4 regions of the Paenibacillus sp. 11B genome follow, and region 2 is predicted to be linked to each of the others. Evidence: riboswitches for the same ligand, from Rfam matches in the RefSeq annotation. Region 2 holds a riboswitch; each other region holds the start of a gene.
The links. Region 2 has a riboswitch for thiamine pyrophosphate ahead of tenA (thiaminase II). Riboswitches for the same ligand answer to the same signal wherever they lie in the genome.
Positions count from the first base shown of each region.

Region 1: linked by a shared signal. The riboswitch ahead of Q0V21_RS29750 (ABC transporter substrate-binding protein) and the one ahead of tenA (thiaminase II) in region 2 are both predicted to bind thiamine pyrophosphate.
Region 3: linked by a shared signal. The riboswitch ahead of Q0V21_RS01975 (thiamine phosphate synthase) and the one ahead of tenA (thiaminase II) in region 2 are both predicted to bind thiamine pyrophosphate.
Region 4: linked by a shared signal. The riboswitch ahead of Q0V21_RS23195 (ABC transporter ATP-binding protein) and the one ahead of tenA (thiaminase II) in region 2 are both predicted to bind thiamine pyrophosphate.

Region 1 covers NZ_JAUKNS010000009.1:172,114-174,317, reverse strand. The annotation lists gene Q0V21_RS29750 (ABC transporter substrate-binding protein) at 60-1,100, opposite strand; TPP riboswitch at 1,326-1,438, opposite strand; gene Q0V21_RS29745 (NAD-dependent epimerase/dehydratase family protein) at 1,494-2,204, opposite strand, start outside.
Region 2 covers NZ_JAUKNS010000002.1:422,443-424,646, forward strand. The annotation lists gene Q0V21_RS10350 (GNAT family N-acetyltransferase) at 1-43, opposite strand, end outside; gene tenA (thiaminase II) at 86-757, opposite strand; TPP riboswitch at 879-977, opposite strand; gene Q0V21_RS10360 (hypothetical protein) at 1,024-1,242, opposite strand; gene Q0V21_RS10365 (NAD(P)/FAD-dependent oxidoreductase) at 1,251-2,204, opposite strand, start outside.
Region 3 covers NZ_JAUKNS010000001.1:446,674-448,877, forward strand. The annotation lists gene thiO (glycine oxidase ThiO) at 1-549, opposite strand, end outside; gene Q0V21_RS01975 (thiamine phosphate synthase) at 554-1,144, opposite strand; TPP riboswitch at 1,462-1,571, opposite strand; gene Q0V21_RS01980 (ABC-F family ATP-binding cassette domain-containing protein) at 1,697-2,204, opposite strand, start outside.
Region 4 covers NZ_JAUKNS010000005.1:243,108-245,311, reverse strand. The annotation lists gene Q0V21_RS23200 (ABC transporter permease) at 1-295, opposite strand, end outside; gene Q0V21_RS23195 (ABC transporter ATP-binding protein) at 309-1,076, opposite strand; TPP riboswitch at 1,246-1,348, opposite strand; gene Q0V21_RS23190 (radical SAM/SPASM domain-containing protein) at 1,677-2,204, shown strand, end outside.

The DNA of each region.
Region 1 (2,204 bases), on a different contig from region 2:
CTTCAGATGGGTTCTGCACTCTTCGTTCTGGTGTAAAAAAAGTTAAACTTAAACAATTTTTATTGGGGTAAGAACTCGTTTGTATACGCTTTGGACACATCTACCTGCTCATCGAGCAGTTTTTTGCTAAACATCCAATCCGTGTAGTTCTGCCATACTTCCTGCTTCTGCTCACCCCAGCGTGGTGCGTCATCCTGATATTTTGGACTCAGCCATTTCTGGCTCGCGAGTACAAGATCCTTGTCCAGATCCGGTACGGCCTTGATCAGAATGTTGGCAGCTTCTTCGGGATGTTCAATCGCGTATTGATATCCTTCGGAAGTCGCTTTCAAGAACGCTTTAACCAGCTCGGGATCATTCTGAATCGTCTGTTCATTCGTCACAAGCACAGGTGTGTAGTAATCCAGGGCTTCGGAATAATCCTTCACATACAGCATGTCGATCGGCTCGCCGCGAAGTTCGGCTTCAATGCCCGTCCACGCGTAGAAAATCCAGGCAAAATCGATATCGCGTTTCACAGCTGTGAAAAAGTCTGCATCGCCCATGTTAATATTTTTCACTTTGGATACATCCGCACCTTCGCCTTCCATAATGGACTGCATTACGGCTTCTTCTACCGGGGAGCCCCAGCCACCATAGGTTTTGCCTTCGAAATCTTTGGGAGACTTGATGTTCCGATCTACCGGAGCAGCAAATCCGGATGTATTATGCTGAATAACTGCAGCGATGGACACGAGCGGTACGCCCTGTGTGCGGGCCTGGGTCACACTCTCCTGATAACTTACGCCAAAAGGCACTTCGTTCGAAGCAACCATGGTATCCGCGCCTCCGGTACCTGGCTGAACAATCTCCACATTTAAGCCTTCAGTTTTATAAAAACCTTGATCTACGGCCGCATACAGGCCGGTATGATTCGTATTTGGTGTCCAGTCCAGTACCACTTTAATATCCTTGAGGGCTGCATTGTCACCCTCACTGCTGTTTTCGGTGTTGCTTCCGCTGTTCTCTCCTGAAGGTGCAGCTTCTTTGCTGCCGCATGCGGCCACAGTTACCAGCAGCACACACAAGAGCAGCAATCCCATCATTTTACGCCATCTCATCTTCATTTCTCTCCTTCATATTGTCCGGCCAGTGGCGCGGGGTGCTCCTTGGCTTCATATCCAAGCTTCTTGCATAAATCGACAGATTTATACCAGCTATGATCCGGATGACGTCACTTTTTTTAGCTCTCTGGCTATAAAAAGAACATTAAAAAAGCGCCCCGTTAATCCGGGACGCGTGCAGGCGTTAGAGATGTGGCACTCAGCAAAGAGGCTGGGCTGGGCCAATTCGATATACTCCGATTCCTACGCTGGCATGATCCAGATCAGGTCTAAGGGTCAGTATCTTGGTGGGATACACTCTCAGCCGGCCTATTCCGACTCCCCTGGGAAACTATGAAGTTACGGGCATTACTAGGTGTAATTATAGGCCAGAGGCCGTTGCATGTCCAGTCAGGAACTGGATGGAGGGACGAATCGTGGCGAATCATATAAGGAAATCTGGCTGAGTGCAAAAGCATCGGATTTCGGGTCATACCCCACCTGTTTCTGCGTGGTTTCCAGATTCAAGCGTTTAAACCGATTATTCGAGATCCCATGCAGTATGGTAAAGGGCTCCAGATCTGTAGCTATAATCGATTTGAACACCAGATCACACAAGTCAGCCGGACTAATATACGCGCTCATATCACGAGCCTCCAGCGGCGGCCCATCCGGTTGGAAATCATCATATGCCCCAATACGTATTGCAACACTTTGTAACCCCTCGGTATAAGCAAAATAGGAGGCGAGCGATTCACCAAAACATTTACTAACCCCGTACAAATTCCGTGGGCGTGTTGGCATGTCCGGATAGATCTGGGCATCAATGGGATACCCTTCGATCGTCTGTGCACTGCTTGCCAGGATGACTCTTCGTACGCCTTGATCCTTGGCCGCACGGAATACATTAAATGTACCTTTGATATTGATGTCCAATAAGGATTCATAGAAGCCGGCATACGGGGAGGGGGCTCCCGCCAGATGTACAACCACTTCCATACCTTCACAAGCTTGCTGACAAGCTTTGGCATCCGTCACATCCAGTGCCATGATCTCATGGCCTGTCCCAGAATACGTATGCAGTCTGTCGATATTCAGATCCGTAAGTCGCAGGTGAAATGC
Region 2 (2,204 bases):
TGTTCAAAAATCGTAAATAGATGCGTTCTCCACGATTGTTCATCTGTATGTTCATCCTTGTCTCTGGTTGTAGTCTATTTCATCATTAGAAGTACGAGAGTTTCCGTTTATACGCCATATCCCAGAACAGATATTCAAATTCAACGCTTCTTCTGAATATGTCCTCAATGGCTTCCAGTTCCTGCTCGGTTTTATGTTCACATAATGCATCCAGTGTATCATAGAACCATTCGAATGAGTCGCGGAATTCATCACTTGCATAATTTTCGATCCAAGTCTGATAGAAATTACCCTCTAATGAATCCCGATATTGTTCTTTTAATCTTGTGGCATAGTCGTAATACGTCCACGCACAAGGGAAAATGACGGCGATGATTTCGGCAACCCCGCCTGTTTGAGCAACACTCATCATATTTGACGTATATGCCTTGTTGAAAAGAGATGGTTTGACAGTATGATGTTCATCCAGCGTTATCCCAAATTCATTCATGTAATTCCGATGCAAATCCATTTCTTCGTACAGAATAGCGTGTTGAATAACCGTAAAATTCGTCATCAGTTTTTCATCCGCAGCCTTCACTGCACCCATCGCAAAAATCTTCGCATATTCAATCAGATATGTATAGTCCTGGAGTAGATAAAACTTAAACGCTTCCTGATCCAGTGTGCCTTTCCCCATCTCGTGTAAAAAAGGATGATTGTATCCATCTTCCCATACGGTTATGGACTTGTCTTTTAACGTTCTTGAAAATGACATGATCAGTTCTCCTTTGTCCAAATCATATTGTCCCATCTGCAATCCCGCTATTGCTTCCTGTTATGAAATATACACACCAAAAAGCCCTTGTCCTAATTTCGGCAAGGGCAAAAAATAACATGAGTACATGTCATTTGCTCCCTACGTCAGTATTAACTAACAGGTTCAAAGGGTCAGGTTTTAACCTTCTCAACTGCGAACAGTCCCCCTGCAAATTGCTCAGGCTTATTACAACATGTGTATCTCCAAATGTCAAACTATTCCTATTAATCTTCGAGTTTGCCTAATTCCTCTTGCAAGCTCTTCAGACGGGTGCGAATGGTTTCAATCCTATTCTGCACTTCACTTAACTGGTTCAAATCCCTTTCGTATGCCTGTTGCTCTTCCTTGGCTTTTGCCAATTCATCCTCTGCAACGCCAATCTGGTGCTCCAGATATATGATATCTGAAGAGCTGCCGTGAGTTAAACGCTGTGAATATGTCATGGTTCACCTCATTTCTGGTCTTCCATTGCTTTTCCTATATTATATGGCTGAATATCGATATCCAAATCCATACCCAGAGCCAATTTGGCCAGTTGACTTCCTATAAAGGGCCCCATCGTCAGACCTGATGCTCCAAGCCCGTTGGCTGTGATCAAGCCATCCCAACCAGGAACAGCACCCATTACCGGAAGAAAACCCGGTGTGAACGGACGGAAGCCTACTCTCACTTCCTGAAACGTGCTATCAGCTAAACCAGGAGCCAGTTCCAATCCTTTATTCAATATTTCCTGCATTCCGCCTGCGGTTACTCTTGTATCATAGCCTTCAATATCATTTTCGTGAGTCGCCCCAATCACAATCTTCTGTTGATCAAAGGCTAACAAATATTGATCCGAAGGAGGCATGACCACAGGCCATTTCTCAGTATCTTCTCGATCGTGAACCTGCAAATGCATAATTTGCGCCTTCTGATAATGAACCTTAAAATCAATGCCCAAGGGCTTGAATAGTTCATTGGCCCAAGCGCCGGCACACACAATAACCTCGTCAGCCGATATGACTTTCCCGTCAACAACTACTCCAGTTACCCGATTCGACTCATGTTGAAGTGTCGCGTCCCCATCAATCAGGACCGCTCCATTTCGCTGTGCCGATCGGATCAAGGCATCGCGCAGCGCACGGCCATCGATACGCGCAGCACCGCTGATGTATACGGATTGAAAAGTTTCCTCTAGTAGAGGAAAACGCTGATGGGTTTCTTTTGCATCCAACAGGGTAATATCACCAATCTCCGGTGCATCTTCTTTACGAAGATGTGCCCGTTCCTGCATCTTGTTGAGTTTCTCCACATCGGTATGAATACTAAGCGCACCCACTTGAGCGTAACCCGTTTCCGTTTCCCCTTCACTCTTAAGTTCTTCAATCAACCCGGGATAGAAACGTGCACCTGCCTTGGCAAGCTG
Region 3 (2,204 bases), on a different contig from region 2:
AGGAAGAACCTCGCTCTCGGAAGGTCTGTAATATGCGCCATACGTATCCCTGTTTAACCATGATGCTTCTTGTTGGACAGCCACTCGATCCCACCAAATATGTTCTGTAGAAAAGGAAGACGATCGTTTATTCTTGTAGCTGCTGACCTCACTGTATGAACGAAAAGGAGTAATAAATCCATGCTGTTGCAAACCCATTTCCACTCCGCTAAGTGAATGGATTCGCTCCTTCTGCTCGTGAAGTAATGCTCTGCTCTGCCGCGCAAGCTTCGCCATCACAGCATGAGTGAATTCCTCACTGTCCGCAGCAAGCATCCCGGCAGCTGCACAGGAAGTTCCCCCGCCTATTCTTGCACGCTCAACCAGAAGAACGTCGTGACCGCGGGTGGCGAGTTCACATGCAATGGCACTACCAATAACTCCTCCACCAACAATAATCGTTTCCGCATGAAGCTTGCCTCGAATCTCTGTTCCACCTTTACTCCTGAATACTGTTCCTGGATGATAACCCGAACGATTCCTGCTCTGGCTTCTTGCTTCCTCTCTCATGTTCTCATCTCCTTGGTTCGGCGTTCTCTGAATCCCTGATTGCCTGCCGCAATGAAGCGGCAGCCAGCTCCGGCTTGCTGTTCATCCAAATGGTTGAGATTACCGCAGCACCTTTGGCACCCGCAGTACGAATAGCCCTGATATTCTCCGGTCTAATCCCGCCAATCGCAATCACTGGAATCGAAACATTGGAGCATACTTCAGCCAACGCAATAAGACCTCTAGGTTCGCAATTCGGTTTACTATCGGATTCGTATACATGCCCGTAAAAGAGATAATCGGCTCCACGTTCTTCTGCAACTTTTGCTTCTTTCAGAGAATGAACTGACACGCCTACACGAAGCCGGTTCAGTCGATTTAACTCAGCCAGATCATAGCCTTCAATAGCTGCTTGACCCCAATGCACACCACCCAACCACGCATGTTGAGCCAGCTGATCTAAGCCGTTCATAACGATTCGTTTAGATGGAACACCTTGTGTTTTTAGACTTTGCGCCCAATACATCTGCTGCTCTAGGGTCAGCTTTTTTTCCCGAATGTGGATATAATCGATCCATCGCCATACTTTCTTAGCCGTATCTAGAAAAGAGTACATGTCTCCCTTACCTAGCGAAATGACATGCAGTTCAAATGATTGTGCTCCTACATGTTCATGGAAGATTGCCGTCCTGTTCGCCCTCCTCTTGCGTGCTTTAAGCTGGTATAAAACAACAAAAAAAGCCACTCCCGTAGAGGAGTGGCCACGAATTTAAAATTCATGATCAACTGAATGACTGTCGCATGCAATTACTCTATACATAACGTATAACCAACTATAAAAACCATCCATAGTCGCAACGTAGTATACCTAGAAACCGCATGATTCATCTTGCAGGCAATATCGCAAAGTCAACGATAACGCCCTTTGTCATTAGCTGAAACGCGCCACTTCCCTACGCTGGTATGATCCAGATCAGGTGCAAAGGGTCCGGAATCGCATTCTTCCATCTCAGCCGCATCGTGCGGCCCCCCTAGTGTTCATATGAAGCTGTAGCCTATGTTACCATAGACATCTTTTTTTGTCACCGTACATTTTCCATTTATTACGTTCTTTATCCATTGCTGAAGACAATCTAGTTATCGAAATAGCTCGTCTGGTATGAAGTAACTATTGTTTCTCGGACCACGCCTCAACATCCCACGTTTTGGTTACCCAGCCTTCATAAAATTCAGGTTCATGGGATACAAGCAGCACGGTACCCTTGAATTCTTGCAGGGCACGTTTCAGCTCTGCTTTGGCCGTCACATCCAAATGGTTCGTAGGCTCATCGAACAAAATCCAGTTGCTTTCACGCATCAGAAGCTTACACAAACGAACCTTCGCTTGCTCTCCACCACTAAGCGCGTTAAGCGGACGGGTGATATGCTCATTTTTCAATCCACAACGTGCAAGATGGCCCCGGACTTCATTCTGTGTCAGATGAGAGAATTCATTCCAAACATCTTCGATCGGGGTAATATTACCTGCACGTACTTCCTGTTCGAAATAAGCGGTTTCCAGATAATCACCCAAGAAAGTCTTACCACTGAGGGGTGGAATTTTCCCCAAAATGGTCTTGAGCAGTGTTGATTTACCTACACCGTTACATCCAACAATGGCAATTTTCTCGCCACGC
Region 4 (2,204 bases), on a different contig from region 2:
GATATAACGCCTTTTCAATGGATCGGTTCATATGCATGCCTGTCGCAAGTGCAATTCCGGCACCAATGGACAAGCCAAAACCAACGACAACCTCCATCAAGGTAGCAGGTAAATGTGTAGCCAACAGGAGTCGGCGATGCTCATATAGCGAACTGGCAATTGCCGTAGGGGCTGGAATGATGAAGGAGGGCACCCATCCCATATTCACAATCCACTCCCAGATGACGAGCAGTAACAGCATGAGCAAGAGAAACAGACCATAACGGGCAAGCCAACGCTTTACACTATCCTTCATGCTGCATCTCCAGTTACCGTTTCGCATGCAATTGTTCCTCCAGTAGTCGTCTCATCTGAACGAGAGCCGGTTCATAGATCATGTCTGAATGTCTTGGACGCGGCAAAGGTACCGTTATATCCTGCAGCTGTTGGCTTTGTCCCCCTGGAGTTAACAGGATAATTCGATCACTGAGCAGCAAGGCTTCTTCAATATCATGCGTGATGAACAACACGGTTTTGCCCAAACTTCCCCAGAGTTCTAGCAGCCAGCGATGCATCTCCCGTTTGGTCAGGGCATCGAGTGCACCGAATGGTTCATCCAGCAGCATCAGCTGGCCGCCTGTAAGCAGGGTGCGCAGCATTGCGACTCGCTGCCGCATGCCGCCGGACAGTTCGTACGGATACGCATGCGCGTAGCCGGATAAGCCAAATCTGTCGAGGCCAGCCAGGATGTCCGCCTGCGTCTTTGCCTTGTCCTGCCGCCCTGAAGCAAGTTCGGAGGGGAGCATGCAATTCTCCATGACGGTTCGCCAAGATAACAGGAGGTCCTTTTGCGGCATGTAGGCCACGCGTCCAAGCCGCTCTCCTTCGCGAACCCACGGAATTTCGATGGTTCCGTGGGTTGGCTCAAGCAAGCCTGCCAGCAGCTTGAAGAGAGTGCTTTTACCGGAGCCGCTGGAACCGATGAGGGAGACGAATTCGCCTTCCGCTACACGCATCGACACATTGGAGAGCACGGGGGAATCCCTTTTTTTCGGGAAAGCAAAGCTCATGTTGTGAATGGTTATGTCGTTATCCATCTCGTCCCGTTCCCCCTTCTGATTCAAACTTCAAACTGCGGGATCTTTAATTACACCTTCTGATCTGCCGCAGAACGCGAAAAAGACCCACCCATTTCCAGAGAAATGAGTGGGTCTATACGTTCAATTCATATTAAATTTCATCATTAACATGAAAAAATCCGCTTACGGATAGGCCGCTCCACTTCCCTCCGCTGGTATAATCCAGATCAGGTTCAAAGGGTCCGAATCGTTCGATTCGTCTCAGCCGCAAGGCTCCCCTAGTGCAATGTTCAAGATATGCAGTTGTGTGTTCAGCATATATCACATGCAAGTGGAATGTAAAGAGGGCGTCCTAAAAGAAGTGCGAGGAATGTGAGTTAGGAAAGTAACCCAAGATTCTAACCGTTTGAATGAACAGCGAATTAAGCTCTTCGATCAGAAGGGCAACTGCTCAGATGTACAAGTAAGAAGACGCCCGGGAAGGGAGGAAAAGAAAATTAACATGCGGGTCGATTTACCTTGGCTCTCTAACCCGATATAATAGTGGTGGCACATATGGGCCGGATCATAAATGAGGGTGGGACTGTTCTCCCTCCTGAGCAGAATGGGGACCCCGAGTTGAAAACGTTCAAGAAAGTATATATTGAGATCACAAGTATATGTAATCTGGCATGCAGCTTCTGCCCGCAGACCAAACGTGCCAAAAATTTCATTGACCCTGAAGTCTTCAACAATATATTGGATCAGATCAAACCCCATACCAAGCATATTTATTTACATGTCAAAGGTGAGCCGCTGCTTCATCCCAAAATTGATTTGTTACTCGATTCCGCGCATGAGAAGGGGTTCAAGGTTAACATTACGACGAATGGTACACTGCTGCCCAAGACCCAACACAAGTTGCTCGGCAAACCGGCGCTGCGTCAGATGAACTTTTCTTTGCACAGCTTTGATGGACACGAAGGTTCGACAGATCGTGAGGGCTATCTGGGCAATGTGTTGTCTTTTGTCCGGGAAGCAGTGAAGCACAATGTTATTATTTCTTTCCGTCTCTGGAATCTGACACAGGATAACTTCACAAATGCCCAGATGAACCGTAACCGGGAGACGCTGGAGGTTCTTGAACGGGAGTTTAATCTGGATTTC